Regions from separate parts of the Paenibacillus sp. JL3B1040 genome, predicted to be linked through region 1. Evidence: riboswitches for the same ligand, from Rfam matches in the RefSeq annotation. Region 1 holds a riboswitch; each other region holds the start of a gene.
What was found. A riboswitch is a leader RNA that binds a small molecule or an ion and turns the genes downstream of it on or off. The one in region 1 is predicted to bind cyclic di-AMP.

Region 1 (3,629 bases):
TGCATTCGCAGATCGTCGTTCATGGGCGTCCATACCAACATCTCAGCGCGTCCAGTTATCGGGAGGAATTTCTGCCCCAAGCCAAGCCGCTGGTGATGGAAGCGCTCGGGAGACTCCGTGCGAAGCACGGTATCGTCGTCATGGAGGGGGCCGGGAGCCCGGCGGAAATCAACCTGAAGCAACGCGATATCGTCAACATGAATCTGGCCGAATGGGCGGACGCTCCGGTTATTCTAGCGGCTGATATTGATCGCGGCGGCGTGTTCGCCTTTCTCGTCGGCACGCTGGAGCTGCTGGAGCCGCAGGAACGGGCCCGGGTCAAAGGGTTCATCATCAACAAGTTCCGCGGCGACCTGTCCCTGCTGCAGCCCGGGCTGGATTGGCTGGAGCGGCGGACCGGCATTCCCGTTATGGGCGTGCTTCCATTTCTGCCGGATTTGGAGATTGAAGCGGAGGATTCCGTCATTCTGGATACCTACGCATCCGGCCCGGGGGTGGGGATCGAGAAGGAGCTGGACATTGCGGTCATACGTTACCCGCGCATATCCAATTTTACCGATTTTGATCCTTTGGCCGCCGAACCGGACGTGTCGCTCCGTTACGTGAGCAAGCGATCGGAGCTCGGGCGCCCGGATGCCGTGATTTTGCCGGGGACGAAGGATACGATCGGGGATTTGGAATACCTGCGGAGGCAAGGGCTGGAGGGAGCCATTCGCAGCCTGATCGAGGAGGAAACGCACATCCAGCTTGTCGGCATCTGCGGCGGTTACCAAATGTTGGGGGAAGAATTGCACGATCCCCAAGCGGTAGAAGCCGCCCAACCAAGGTCGGCGCTGGGTTTAGGCCTGTTGCCCTTGTCGACGACTTTTCTTCCGGGCAAGAAGACGCTCCGCGTGCATGGCCAAATCCAAGATGGCCAGCCCGTACCGCTGCATACCTCGGTCAGCCGGATGGCCATCGAAGGTTATGAGATCCATGCCGGTTCAACCCAGCGGCTTCGGGACATCAGCCCCCTGTTCCTGCTTCAAGCCGACGATCCGGGGGAAGATGGGGCAGCCGCACCGCATTCGGAAGGCGCAGCCCGCCCCGACGGGAGAGTGTTCGGAACGTACCTGCACGGGTTATTCCATAACGATGCCTGGCGCCGTGCCTGGCTGGACGGGCTGCGAGCCGGTAAAGGGCGGGAACCCTTGGGCTCCACCTTTACCTCTTCGTCGCGCAAGGAGGAAGCCTTTGATCGGCTGGCCGATCATGTCCGCAGCCATTTTCGGATGGACCTGATCTACCAAATTGCCGGAATTAGCCCGGATCCCGAGAGTTAAGCTTTGACAAATCGGGCGAATGTAAGGTAGCATAATAGTACGCTTAATTTTCGATGAGTAAGGTCGAAAAGCGGGGGAACCAATTTTTGGGGCGAATCGTTGCTGGTTTTACGTAGGGAACCATCTTTCCCGAGCCCGTCAGCTAACCTCGTTTGCAGTGGATGGGTCATGTTTATAATTTCAGTCATCAACCAATGACCCTGTCGTTAGAGCGGGGTCTTTTTGTGTTCGTCAAGACCTTTGAGCCGAGCATTCGGCGGAGTACTCGCTTTCACTGCAAGGTTCCCTGCTTCTTCTTTGCGCATCGATCATTCTAAAGGAGGAGATGGTTATGGCAAATCCGAAGTATATCACCGATATCGCCAAGGTGAGCGAGTTGTCCGAACAGGAGCGGCGGGAATTGAAACCGATTACGGACAAATTCGTCTTTCGGGTAAATGATTACTACCTGAAGTTGATCGATTGGAACGATCCGGAGGACCCGATCCGCAAGCTGGTGATTCCGAATACGGGGGAACTGAAGGAATACGGGCGTTGGGATGCTTCCGACGAGGCCGTCAACTACGCGGTTCCCGGCTGCCAGCACAAATACCGGACGACCGCGCTGCTGATCGTATCCGAGGTTTGCGGTTCCTATTGCCGCTATTGCTTCCGCAAACGGCTGTTCCGCAACGATGTGAAGGAGGCCATGTCGGACGTGACCCCCGGCATCGAGTACATTGCTCAGCATCCGGAGATCAACAACGTCTTGCTGACCGGCGGCGACAGCTTAATTCTGGCCACGAAAAAGCTTCGTTCCATTCTTGAACAGCTGCGGGCGATCGAACATGTGAAAATCATCCGGCTCGGCTCCAAAATCCCTGTCTTCAATCCGATGCGCATCTACGAGGATCCGGAGCTGCTGGATCTGATCAGAGAATTCTCCACCGTAGATCAACGCATTTATGTCATGGCGCATATCAATCATCCGCGCGAAATAACCCCCGAGGCGAAACGAGGCTTTCAGGCCTTGCACGACGCCGGGGCGATCGTGGTCAATCAAACGCCGATTCTCAAAGGCATCAACGACGATGCGGCCGTGCTTGGCGAATTGCTGGACCGGTTATCCTGGGCCGGCGTCACCCCTTACTACTTCTTTATCAACCGGCCGGTTGCCGGAAATGCCGATTTCGTCATTCCTCTCAAACGTGCGTATCAGCTGGTTGAGGAAGCGAAAGCCCGCACATCGGGGCTTGGCAAGCGCGTACGCCTGTCGATGAGCCATTCGTCGGGGAAGATCGAAATCTTGGCGATCGAAGACGGTCAGGCTTATCTCAAATATCATCAGTCACGGGATAATGAATACGGTAAATTCATGATCTTGCCTTGCCCGGACGAGGCGGCCTGGTTCGATGATCTGCCGGGCAACGAGGCCTATTGGAAGCAGCCGGAGAAGCAGCCGGACGAAGCTGTTTCCGCGAACGAAATGTCCTTTACCGGTTAAAAACAAACGTACCCTGACCGCCGGCCCCCGCATAAGGGGGGGAAGGCAGTCAGGGTACGTTATTTTTTCAGTTCGGTGCGGCCTGCTGCGGTCTAAATCCGGAATTTCGCCATCGATTCCTGCAGCGACAGCGCTTGCTCGTGCAGCGAACGCACCGTACGGGCGTGGCTTTCCATTTCGCTGAGCTGCTGCTGCGAATAGTTGGCGATTTGCTCCATATTGGCCAGGGATTTGGCGGTAATGTTGGCCGACTCTTCGACGGAAGCGGTCACTTCCTCGGTACCGGCGGACACCTCCTGTGTCGAAGCCGAGACGGATTGTATCGTCAAGTTGACGTTCTGAATGAGCTCCGTCAATTGTTCGAACGCTTGGCCGGCTTGTTTCACCCGCTCAGTTCCGGAGACGATTTCCTCGCTAGCCCGCTGCATCGCGCTGACGGAGTTTTCCGATTCCTCCCGGATGCCGAGCAGATTCTCGCCAATCTCTTCCATCGCCAAGCGGGATTGCTCGGCCAGCTTGCGGACTTCCTCGGCGACGACGGCGAACCCTTTGCCGTGCTCGCCGGCCCGTGCGGCTTCGATCGCCGCGTTCAGCGCTAAGATATTGATCTGTTTCGTAATTTCCGTAATGGTTCCTACGACGCTCGAAATCGATTCCGAGCGGTCGTTCAACGTGCGAATATGCTCGAGTGTCCGGTGGGCCGCCTCCTCCACCTGCTGCATTTGCATGACGGCCGTCTGCGCCAACGTATTCCCGGTACCGGCCTCCTCGGCGGCCTGTCCGATCCGCTCGGTCACTTCGGCGGACGAGGCGGCGATGTGCTG
Region 2 (3,629 bases), 2.7 Mb from region 1:
TGTCCGCGTTCGTAGAATTCGCCAAGGCGGCACATGGCCTCTAAATTTCCGAATGCCGCAGATTTTTCATACCATTGCGCAGCCAAGGCGTAATCGCGTTTTACACCTTGGCCAAGCCAATAAGATTTTGCCATCAACGCAATTGCTGACGAATCGCCCTGCTCGGCCAGTTCCAAACAAATGGGGAATGCACGGCGGTAAAGCTCCTGTGATTTGCTTTTGCTGCTTTTCACTCCGTCCCCAAAGGCATAACATAAGGCCAGATTCCGAAGCCCCTCCAAATGGTTCTGTTCGGCAGATTTTTCAAACCACTGCACCGCCGTTTGCAGGCTGTCCGGCTCTTTGCCGGTTTCATAATGCAGGCGCCCAAGCAGGTACTGTGCTTCGGCATCTCCCTGCTCCGCCGCACGCTGGAACCATAGGGCAGCCTGGGCGTTTTCCTGCTGTTTGTCCTCCTCCTCGGTATGCCCATGATACAATGCACGCCCCATCTGGAGCTGTGCGAACACAAACCCGCTTTCCGCCATGCGACACAGGTTCTCTCGAGCTTCCGTATCGCCGTTCTTGCCGCCTGCGCGGTAAAGCTCTGCCGCATGCCGTAAATCCTGCTCCACACCAAAGCCGTTTTCATAACAAACTCCGAGATGGTATTGCGCTATTATATGTCCCATGTTTGCAGCGCGGGTAAACCAATGGGCAGCATATTCATAATTCTGATTTGTACCGTCACCGGCATAATAACACAGAGCCAGTTCATGCTGCGCCTGCAAATCATTGCCGTTTGCACGCGTAAGCAAGTCTTGAAAATCCGTCCTGTTTTCAGGGTTCTCCCCATTCTGCGAGGTGTTTCGATCCTTCTTCATATGAAAAACTCCTTGTGTAAGATGATTGTACCCATGTCTGCATCATACATTTTGTTCGGCGGGCATGGAGAAGCTGTGATATCACAACGGCCAGAAAGCAGGGTTAAGATCCGGGGTTCCTTGCTGCGCCAAAACACTGAGTTTGAAGCATCTCAAACACCTTGTCCCGAATCGCTTTGTCAAAAAAAACCATGCCGTTGTCCCCATCCTGCTCTGAGTTCTTGTAGTAAAAGAGGATGGTATGCAGATGAAAGCTGCGATAGGTGGTGTTTTTTGCTCCATGTGTGACCGCTGTTTTGCCCTCCTCCTCCGCGTGAATTTTCGCGACATCGGAAAGGCGCACTAAAATAACCAGAGGATAGCCGCCCCACAGGCAGGCGTAGCTGGGGGAAAGGAGAAACCTTGCGGGTGTTTTCTTGGAATTTGGTCCGATGACTTGGTAATCCAACACACGGGTTGAATCCTTTTCCGCCTCCAGCATTTCCCGCCCGAGCTGTTCTAGCTCTGTTTCGCTCATAAGCGACAGAACCGTCATTCAATCTTCTTTATTTTCAATCCATCCCCAGAAATAATCAATTGCATTTTGTACTTTAGCTAGGGCAAAGAGATTAATTATTGCTCGAACGACAAGCCTTAGGCAAACCTTCAAGTAAGGGTCTGCGAGGGAGCAAATCGTCGAGAAAGGATTCTTTTGTCCTTTGAAACGCTAAACATGCCGGAAACAATTTGTTTTTCATCTCTTTTTTGCATTCGGCTTTGCTTTACAAAGATTTGCCGTAAGCGTAATATTCGTCTCATGAAATGAATCCAATAGAACATTCTGTATCGCTTAATTTCCGATCCGGAAAACGGGGGACCCAAACGACCGGTGCCGATGTGAGAGTCGGCGGAACGGTCCGGGGTGAATCCCTTGCGGCAGCAGCGCTTGCCGCAAGGGTAGGGCGACTCTCACCGCCCGAATCCGACAGCTAACCTCGTCAGCGTTGGGAGAGAGGATGGTGAGCTTGTGATCATAGGCCACAGGGAAATCCTCTGTGGCTTTATTATGCTCTTTAATGAAAGAATGCGGATTGCTTACATTAACAAAAGAGTAGGAAATTTACAATAATTTCACAAACTGAAGTTTTTTTGATGGCTAATTCAGGAGAGTTTAGGAGGAAAAGAACAGAGATGTGCAAGCTCGAATATGCGCTTGTGACGGCCCCGAATGCCTTGGCCGCCGATTTTATCAAATCTATGAAATTCCGCGGCATCCCGTTTGCGCTGATGGTCAACAACTCCAAAAGCCGCAAAGAGGCTATGGAGCGGGGAATAGAGCATGTCGTTCTGGTGGATACAACAAAGCGCAAAAATCAAATGGTACCGGAAATCTCCATCGGACCCGTGTATATTTTCGAGGAATCGCTGACATTGACTTGCCGGTATTTGCAATTCTGCCGCCCGTGGACTTCAAAGGCAATCTACATCATCACGCAAAGAATAAACCCGGGCGCGGTCTACAAAGGGCTGGGAGCGGACTTCGTAATTTATACGAAAGGGAAAGACGTCTCGTTTATTTTGCAAAAAGAGAAAAAAGGAGGGGCATACGGACAATGACGGATATTTATATGTTGGGCATTTTGATCCTCTTAACCTTGATGATGATTGGTCTGGTTTCGTGGGCGTCCAAAGCGATTTCGGAAGGTAGTGGAGAACGATGATGTGGGTGCTTGGTATCATGATTGCCGCGATGTTCGTTTACCTGGGTTATGCGCTGCTTCATCCGGAAAAATTTTAAAAACGTTGTCGTTCGGAGGGATAAGACGTGACTATCTATAGTTGGATCGCCATGATCGTGACGCTGGGGCTTGTCGTTCTCATCGCCAAACCGGCGGGTTTGTATTTGGCGAAGGCTTTCGATTATAGCAATAACGGTTTGGACCGGTGGTTTGGACCTTTGGAAAAGGTCATTTACAAAATGAGCGGCATACGCCAGGAAAATCAAACCTGGAAACAATACGCCTTGTCCATCGTGCTCAGTAATGCAGGGATGATTCTCATCGTCTATATGATTTTCCGGGTACAGCATTTCCTGCCGTTGAATCCAAGCGGAGTGCCGAACATGGAGCCGACGCTGGCCTTCAATACGGCGATCAGCTTTATGACGAATACGAATTTGCAGCATTATAGCGGGGAAAGCGGCCTGTCCTATCTTTCGCAGATGATCGCGATCGTATTCCTGATGTTTACGGCGCCGGCCTCGGCGTTGGCTGCGGCCATCGCGTTTATTCGCGGGCTGGCCGGCAAGCCGCTCGGCAATTTCTTCGTCGACTTGATCCGTTCGATTACGCGGATTTTTCTGCCTGTCGCCTTGGTATCGGCTTTGATTTTCGTGGCTGCGGGAGTTCCTCAAACCCTCGAGCCGTCCGCGGTGGCCCATACCCTGGAGGGGGCGGAGCAGCATATCGCCCGGGGACCGGTCGCTTCGTTCCTGTCGATCAAAGAGCTGGGGAACAACGGCGGCGGATTTTTCGGCGTCAACTCGGCCCATCCGTTTGAAAACCCGGGCGGAATCAGCAACCTGCTGCAAATTTTGCTGATGATGCTCATCACCACATCCCTTCCTTTCACCTATGGGAAAATGGTTGGAAACACCAAACAGGGTCGCGTTTTGTTCGTGTCGATGCTGATGATGTTTATCGTGATGCTGGGCGTCGCGCTGGCGTCGGAAAGCGCCGGCAACCCGGCGTTGAACGCCATGGGAAACCAGCATGACCAAGGCAGCAT
Region 3 (3,629 bases), 1.5 Mb from region 1:
GCCGGGCCAAAGAGTTGTATCGGAACGGGGATTCCATTGAATTCCTGCCGCACCCGCTTCCCGATTTATTCCGGGGCAACATCGGTGTCGCCGATTATTTGCAGCTTGACGAGGCGTTGATGCAAACCGCGTTCATGCAGTGGACGCGAGAAAAAGATGAGCGGTTAAGCGATTTGTGCTCTCGATTTTTGAACCGTAAATTGTATAAATATGTAGAATTGGATACGCCCGAGCTGGAAATGCTGGAGGAGATCCGGGAGGCCTTTTCGCGGGCCGGCCTGCATCCCGAATACGACATGGAAATTGATTTTCCGACCGATCTGCCGTATGATGTGTTCCGTCCGGACGAGGGGGTCCGCCAGAAGCAAATTTTACTGTTGGACCGGCAGGAACGGCTGCGGGAAATTTCGGAAGTATCGGATATTGTACGGTCGATCAGCGGCTTGCAGCGGGGCAAAACGCATTTGTACTATCCGGATAATAAGCTGTGTGCCGTAATGGACCGGCTGCCCCAGGCGGTAGCCCGTATTTTTGAGCAACGGAACTAGGAGGATGACGATTCGTGATGTTATTTGATACGCATACGCATTTGGACGCTCCCCAATTTGACACGGACCGTGAAGAAGTGATTGCGCGCGCCGTGGAACAAGGGGTGACGCGGATGATCAACATCGGATTCAACCGCGAGACGATCCCGTCAACGATGAAGCTGGCGGAGACGTACGATTTCATTTATGCCGCCGTCGGCTGGCATCCGCAGGATGCGATTACGATGCAGGAAGGCGATTTGGACTGGATCGCCGAATTGTGCAAGCACGAGAAGGTCGTGGCCATCGGGGAAATCGGCTTGGATTACTATTGGGACACGTCCCCAAAAGACGTCCAGCACGAAGTCTTTCGCAAACAAATCGGCCTGGCCCGCAGCTTGGGGATGCCGATTTCCATCCATAACCGCGACGCCCATGAGGACGTGGTGCGCATCCTCCGCGAGGAGAAAGCCAACGAGGTTGGAGGCGTGATGCACTCCTTCTCCGGCAGTTGGGAAATTGCCAAAATGTGTCTGGATTTGGGATTTCATTTGTCGTTTGGCGGACCGATTACGTTTAAAAATGCAAAGCAGCCCAAAGAAGTGTTAGCGAAGACACCGATGGACCGATTATTGATCGAAACGGATTCCCCTTATTTAACGCCGCATCCATATCGTGGAAAGAGAAACGAGTCGGCACATGTTCGTTTGGTGGCGGAAATGGCGGCCGAGCTAAAAGGGGTCACCTTCGAGGAAATCGCCGAAATTACCACCCGAAATGCATTGGAACGATTTGGTATCTCGAGGATTTGAGAGCAAATCGGATGAAAAAAAGAGGATTTCGGAAAGATTAATGCTTTTTAACCGATAAAAACGAGATCATTACATTTTTTTAACCATTTTTTTAAAAAAACGTGGTTGATTCGTCCTTTACAACCTGCATCGAAACAGGATAGAATTTTTTCAGTATCGATTTGGTTCGTTCGGAATGGACAAATGAACCTTTCGATGCTGGGTTCCATGAACCAGTCTCGCTGAATCTCCTTCGCCGGAGAACGGGGGAACCGATTCGGGGCGGTGGCGGCATGCCATTAACACCGGTAATTGATTTCTTTCCAGGGTCTTTGGGGTGAATTCGAGGTCATTGCGCCATGAGCGAATGAACCGAGGAAGGGCGGCTCTCTTTCGCCCGAACCCGACAGCTAACCTCGTAAGCGTATAAGAGAGGTCACTCGTGCAGCTATTACACCAAGACATTCAAGAAGCCACGAAGGAGTTCCTCTAACTCTTTCTTTAGGCTTCTTTTGTTTTGAATAAAAGTAATAGGGTCATCATACTGTTGGTAAACAGGAGGTGACATGTGCAAGAGAGACTGGATCAGGATGCAAAACGCGTTAAGGTTGTCAAAAAGTCATCTTTTGATCACGAAGCAGCACAAGAAGTTGATTCGACATCGAATCTTGAATTCAGCCGGGCTTTCCGTTGCTCACGTAGCCATAACTACGCTGCGCTACTCAATCCCTAGCTTCATCCAACCTTCTCGGTGCTGAAAACCTGACTTTTTGACTTGATTTAAACTTAAGCTAGCCGATGCGCGTTTTGTAAAAAGTAACTGTAGTCGCGTCAATCGTTATCATGCATCGACCTAGACGGCGGGACTATGAAGGAGGACGGAAGAAATGGGCATTTTCCGCAAAGGGGAGACCCATGAATCACGCTCATCCAGCATGTCTTACGCAATGCGATGGAAGCATGAGAATTTACGTCAGGTAGCGCTCGTCGGCGTTCTGACCATCGCGGTAATCATCATCATCCTAATCTGGCTGTTTGGCCAGGATCATAAAGAAGTGTCCTTGATCGTGGACGGCAACGTCCAATCGGTGGAAACAACCCAATCCAGCGTAGCTCATCTGCTGGAGGAACAATCGATCAAGCTCAGCGCGAAGGATTCCGTATCGCTTCCGCTGGACAGCTCGCTTAAGAACGGCGACCGCATTGTCATTGTACGCGCAATGCCGGTGAACGTGATCGTGGACGGCACGAAGAAAGTCCACTTCACGACGCAAAAGCAAGTAGAGGGCGTATTGTCCGAGCTCGGCGTCACTTTGAACCCGCATGACAAGGTTACTCCGACATTGGACAGCAAAGTTACCGCGAACCTGAACGTCAAGGTGGTTCGGGTAAGCAAGCATACGGTGCAGACGAAGGAGGCCGTGCCTTTCAGCGTGGTCAAAACGTCGGACGCCAATTTGCTGAAGGGCACGACGAAGGTCATTCAGCAAGGCAGTGCCGGTTTGGTCATTCACAACATCGAGAAAACATACGAGGACGGAAAGTTCGTGGCGAAGCGATGGCTCGGCAAGGAGGTCTCCAAGAAGGTCCAGCCGAAAGTGGTTGCCGTCGGCACGAAGAAACCTACCGCCGTTCTGTCGGCCAGCATCAACCGCACCGCGAATACGGTGAATATTAGCGGGTTGACAACCAAAGGCGGCGTCTCTTTTGAATATAAAAAGATACTCAAAAACGTTACGTTAACCGCCTATTCGGCGGAAGAAGACGGAATCGGCACCCGTACGGCCTCCGGTACCCGCGTGACCGAAGGCAGAACGATTGCAGTCGATAAGGACGTCGTTCCGCTCGGTTGGTGGGTATACATCGAGGGGATCGGCTTCCGCAAAGCGGAGGATACCGGCGGGGCCATTGAAGGCAATAAGATGGACGTTTATTTCGATTCCCTGAAAACGGCGAAGAACTTCGGCCGCAAGAAGGGCCGCACCGTATACGTGATTGGTCCGACGAAGCCGGAGTTGAACTAAGCCCTGCGTCTCTCCGTTTTACAATGCGGAGGGAATGAGATAGTATTAGGATGATGAATAAGACAGTGGATTAGAAGAGGATGTTATCCTCTTCTTTTTGTTATTCTTAGAGGCAGTTCAAAAAGTCGTCTTTTGATCACGAGAAGTTAGAGCGAAGGGAAGATGGATACCATGATCAAAGAGGTCATCGTGGTGGAGGGCCGGGATGACACCGTGGCAATCAAGCGCGCCGTGGAGGCGGATACGATTGAGACCGGCGGTTCGGCCATCGGCGAAACGACGCTGAA
Region 4 (3,629 bases), 1.2 Mb from region 1:
TGCTGCTGGATATCGGAACCGAAGAAATCGCACATGTCGAAATGTTGTCCATCATGATCGCTCAGTTGCTGGATAACGCACCCGTTCAGGATCAAGAGGAAGCAGCTAATAAGCCTATCTTGAATGCGGCGATGGGCGGAATGAACGTGGAGGATGCAATCGTGAAGACCGTGATGGCCGGGATGAATCCACAGCATGTCATCGTCTCCGGATTGGGTGCGACCCCGACGGATAGCGTAGGATACCCTTGGAACTCCCGTTACACCATAGCCAGCGGCAATTTGCTTGCCGATTTTCGGGCCAATCTGAATGCGGAGTCCCAAGGCCGTTTGCAGGTTTGCCGTTTGTACGAAATGACGGCGGATCGTGGCGTTCGTGACATGTTATCTTTTCTGATTGCCCGGGATACGATGCATCAAAATCAATGGATGGCCGCGATTGAAGAACTAGAGAAAAACCAGAAGCCGATTGTCCCTAGTACGTTCCCGCAGGGGTTGGAGAAACATCAAGTTTCTTACTCCTTCATGAACTTTTCTTCCGGGGAAGAAAGCAAGCAAGGACGCTGGGCACAAGGGACCAGCATGGATGGACAAGGCGAATTCGAGTATATTACCCATCCGGAAGCCATGGGGCAAAAGCCAGTATTGTTGCCGCCTCCATTATATGTACACGGAACACCTCCGACGTCCCATAATCCCGTTGACGTAAGGTAAATAACGATCCTAAAAGTAAGCGGGTTAACTCCATTCGAGATTAGAAAGGAACGATGGACAACATGAAAAATTGGGGAGCTCATGAATTTCTGGAAACGAACGAATTGCTTCGGAAATTGACTGCGGATATTGAGCTTCATGCGCTATTCGCCGGAATGACGAATGATCAGGCTTTTAGAACAATGCTGCAACGCCATATCCAAATGATGGATGGGGCTTATCACCAAGCGATCCGTTTAATGCAGTACAAAGGGGTGGACGTGTCTCCAAGCACCACCGCGGCTCGCCGGTTCAACCTTCAACAGACGCCCCATGTTGGTTTCCAGCACCCGCATTCGATTCCGGCTCCGTCCTTGAACGTCCAGCAGTTAAGCGATATGACCATGGCGACGCTAATTTTAAATTCTCACAAAACAGGCTCGGCGGTCGGTATGTTATGGGCGGCCGAATGCGTGGACCCGGATGTACGTGCACTCCACGTCATGTGCGCCAACAACTGCCAACAAATGGCATATGAAGCATTTCAGTTTATGAACGAACGCGGGTATTACGAGGTTCCGGCAATGCCGCAATCCGACGTATCGCGAATGGCGTCGCTTTATCAATACGGATCTCCGACAAGTTACGCAAACAACCCTGTTTGATCATTATTTTGAAAGTTAAAATGTGAAATTGCAGATAATGGGTTGACATTGTCTGGAATAGCCTTTACGATAAACACACGCTTAGTTTCCAGTTCATGGCTGGAAAGCGGGGGAACCAGTTTTTTGGGGCGAATCATTCTTTAACGATTGTAGGGTACCATCTTACCCGAGTCCGTCAGCTAACCTCGTCAGCAGTGGATGGGTCTAGTTTCACGCAACTTTACGCAAACTTCCAATGGCCCTTATATAAGGGCCGTTTTCTATTTTTTTGTGCGGACCCCTGCTGGCGGAGCTATGCTTTCCCCTAGGCGAGGGGTCTCTTTTTTGGACTCCGGATTGAAAAATGAAAGGGGGAGTCAGGCATTCGGAATAGAGTTTGAATTTAAACCTACTAAACCGATGAAAAAAATGAGAATGAAAGGCTGTGAATGGGGTTGAGAAAAGTATCATGGTTGTTAATTTCATTGCTTGTAACGGTCTCGCTAACCGCTTGTAATCCGGGACCAACCGCTAATTCGGGCAACGGGGGCACAAACACCGATTCCGAAGCTGAAGGGACGCTGGCCGAGGCAATTCGAACCGGGTCCATTACGGTTGGATTCGCGAATGAGAAACCCTATGCCTACAAAGACGCTAACGGAGAACTAACCGGCGAAGCGGTGGAAATCGCCCGGGTGATCCTCAAAAGGCTGGGCGTTAACGAGATGAAAGGCGAGTTGACCGAATTTGGCTCCTTAATCGCCGGGTTGCAGGCCAATCGATTCGATCTGATTACCGCGGGAATGTTCGTGAACCCGGAAAGGTGCGAGGCCGTATTGTTCGCCAACCCGGAGTATAGTATCGGCGAAGCGATTGCCGTAAAACAAGGGAATCCTCTTCGTCTTGGTAGCTATGAAGACATCGCGAATAATGAGAAGGCTCGCGTTGCCGTTATGACAGGCGCGGTGGAAATCGGATATCTGCAAAAATCCGGTGTCCCGGATGATCGGATTATTCAAGTTCCGGACCAGGCGTCTGCGATCAGCGCCCTCCAATCCGGACGCGTGGAGGCGATCACAATGACGGGGCCTTCGCTGCAAGCGATGCTTGAATCCGCCGGGGACAAGGACATCGAGAGGGTCAACGATTTTTCGCAACCGGTTATTGATGGACAAAGTGTACGCGGGTACGGCGCTACGGCGTTTCGTTTGGCAGACAAAGAATTTCAGGAAGCCTATAATGCGGAATTGACCAAGATGAAGGAATCGGGCGAACTGCTGGATATCCTGCAGCAATTCGGATTCACGGAGCAGGAATTACCCGGGGACATGACGGCTGCCGAGCTTTGCGGGGCATGATATGCCAGAGTCCTGGATCGACTTTATTCCCACCTTGCTGGAAGGAGCGAAAACCACCGTTACTGTCGCCTTGTTTGCGGCATTATTGGCGGTCATCGCCGCCTTCGTCTCGGGCTTGATGTGCTTATCCCGCCTTCGCCCGATTCGTTGGCTCTCCTCAATTTATGTGGAGGTTTTCCGAGGGACGTCCTTACTCGTTCAGTTGTTCTGGCTGTATTTTGCACTGCCATTCGCCGGTCTGGAGCTTCCCAAATTGCTCGCGGCCATATTAGCGGTGGGATTGAACTTTGGAGCTTACGGCTCTGAGGTTGTACGTAGCGCCATATTGGCCGTGCCGAAAGGCCAATGGGAAGCGTCGATTGTTTTAAACATGAAACCATGGCAAAGGATGACTCACATTATTTTGCCGCAGGCTGCATTAAGAATGCTTCCTCCCTTTGGCAATTTGCTTGTTGAATTAATCAAATCCACGTCACTGGTTTACTTCATCACTATGGCGGATCTCACTTACCAGGCAATGGTTCTCCGCAACAACTATATTTCCTGGACATCGGAGATTTTGTTCCTGCTGCTGCTTATGTATCTGGCGATCGCTTCTATCGTCTCCTTCGGCATCCGGATTTGGGAGCGCAAATGGTCCGAAGGGAGGATGTGACGGATGTGGGATTGGCAGTACGCCTTTGAAATCCTTCCGGAGCTTCTCGTTGCTCTCAGAATGACCATAGTAGCTACGCTTTTGGGATTCTTGACTGCATTGATCGGTGGATTGCTGCTGGCTCTCGCCATGCGTTCGAGATTTGTCGGGCTACGTATGGCGGCAAAGGGATTCAATGGATTTATCCGGAACACGCCGTTGTTGGTTCAGGTGTTCTTTATTTATTACAGCTTGCCGATGATGGCCGGCATTTCATTACCGGCTTTCTATGCCGGAATTC

Region 2: another riboswitch for cyclic di-AMP. It lies ahead of ACZF99_RS20815 (hypothetical protein); the one in region 1 lies ahead of ACZF99_RS06520 (KamA family radical SAM protein).
Region 3: another riboswitch for cyclic di-AMP. It lies ahead of ACZF99_RS00155 (ubiquitin-like domain-containing protein); the one in region 1 lies ahead of ACZF99_RS06520 (KamA family radical SAM protein).
Region 4: another riboswitch for cyclic di-AMP. It lies ahead of ehuB (ectoine/hydroxyectoine ABC transporter substrate-binding protein EhuB); the one in region 1 lies ahead of ACZF99_RS06520 (KamA family radical SAM protein).

What each region holds. Positions count from the first base shown of each region.
Region 1 is NZ_CM169317.1:1,484,230-1,487,858, forward strand. It holds gene ACZF99_RS06515 (cobyric acid synthase) at 1-1,322, shown strand, start outside; cyclic di-AMP (ydaO/yuaA leader) riboswitch at 1,353-1,494, shown strand; gene ACZF99_RS06520 (KamA family radical SAM protein) at 1,654-2,805, shown strand; gene ACZF99_RS06525 (methyl-accepting chemotaxis protein) at 2,898-3,629, opposite strand, start outside.
Region 2 is NZ_CM169317.1:4,566,088-4,569,716, reverse strand. It holds gene ACZF99_RS20825 (DUF4274 domain-containing protein) at 1-863, opposite strand, end outside; gene ACZF99_RS20820 (hypothetical protein) at 967-1,398, opposite strand; cyclic di-AMP (ydaO/yuaA leader) riboswitch at 1,680-1,862, shown strand; gene ACZF99_RS20815 (hypothetical protein) at 2,034-2,459, shown strand; gene kdpF (K(+)-transporting ATPase subunit F) at 2,560-2,640, shown strand; gene kdpA (potassium-transporting ATPase subunit KdpA) at 2,692-3,629, shown strand, end outside.
Region 3 is NZ_CM169317.1:31,914-35,542, forward strand. It holds gene ACZF99_RS00145 (HD domain-containing protein) at 1-548, shown strand, start outside; gene ACZF99_RS00150 (TatD family hydrolase) at 563-1,339, shown strand; cyclic di-AMP (ydaO/yuaA leader) riboswitch at 1,549-1,758, shown strand; gene ACZF99_RS00155 (ubiquitin-like domain-containing protein) at 2,206-3,342, shown strand; gene rnmV (ribonuclease M5) at 3,514-3,629, shown strand, end outside.
Region 4 is NZ_CM169317.1:2,706,473-2,710,101, forward strand. It holds gene ACZF99_RS12115 (manganese catalase family protein) at 1-713, shown strand, start outside; gene ACZF99_RS12120 (spore coat protein) at 767-1,357, shown strand; cyclic di-AMP (ydaO/yuaA leader) riboswitch at 1,426-1,566, shown strand; gene ehuB (ectoine/hydroxyectoine ABC transporter substrate-binding protein EhuB) at 1,786-2,694, shown strand; gene ehuC (ectoine/hydroxyectoine ABC transporter permease subunit EhuC) at 2,696-3,349, shown strand; gene ehuD (ectoine/hydroxyectoine ABC transporter permease subunit EhuD) at 3,353-3,629, shown strand, end outside.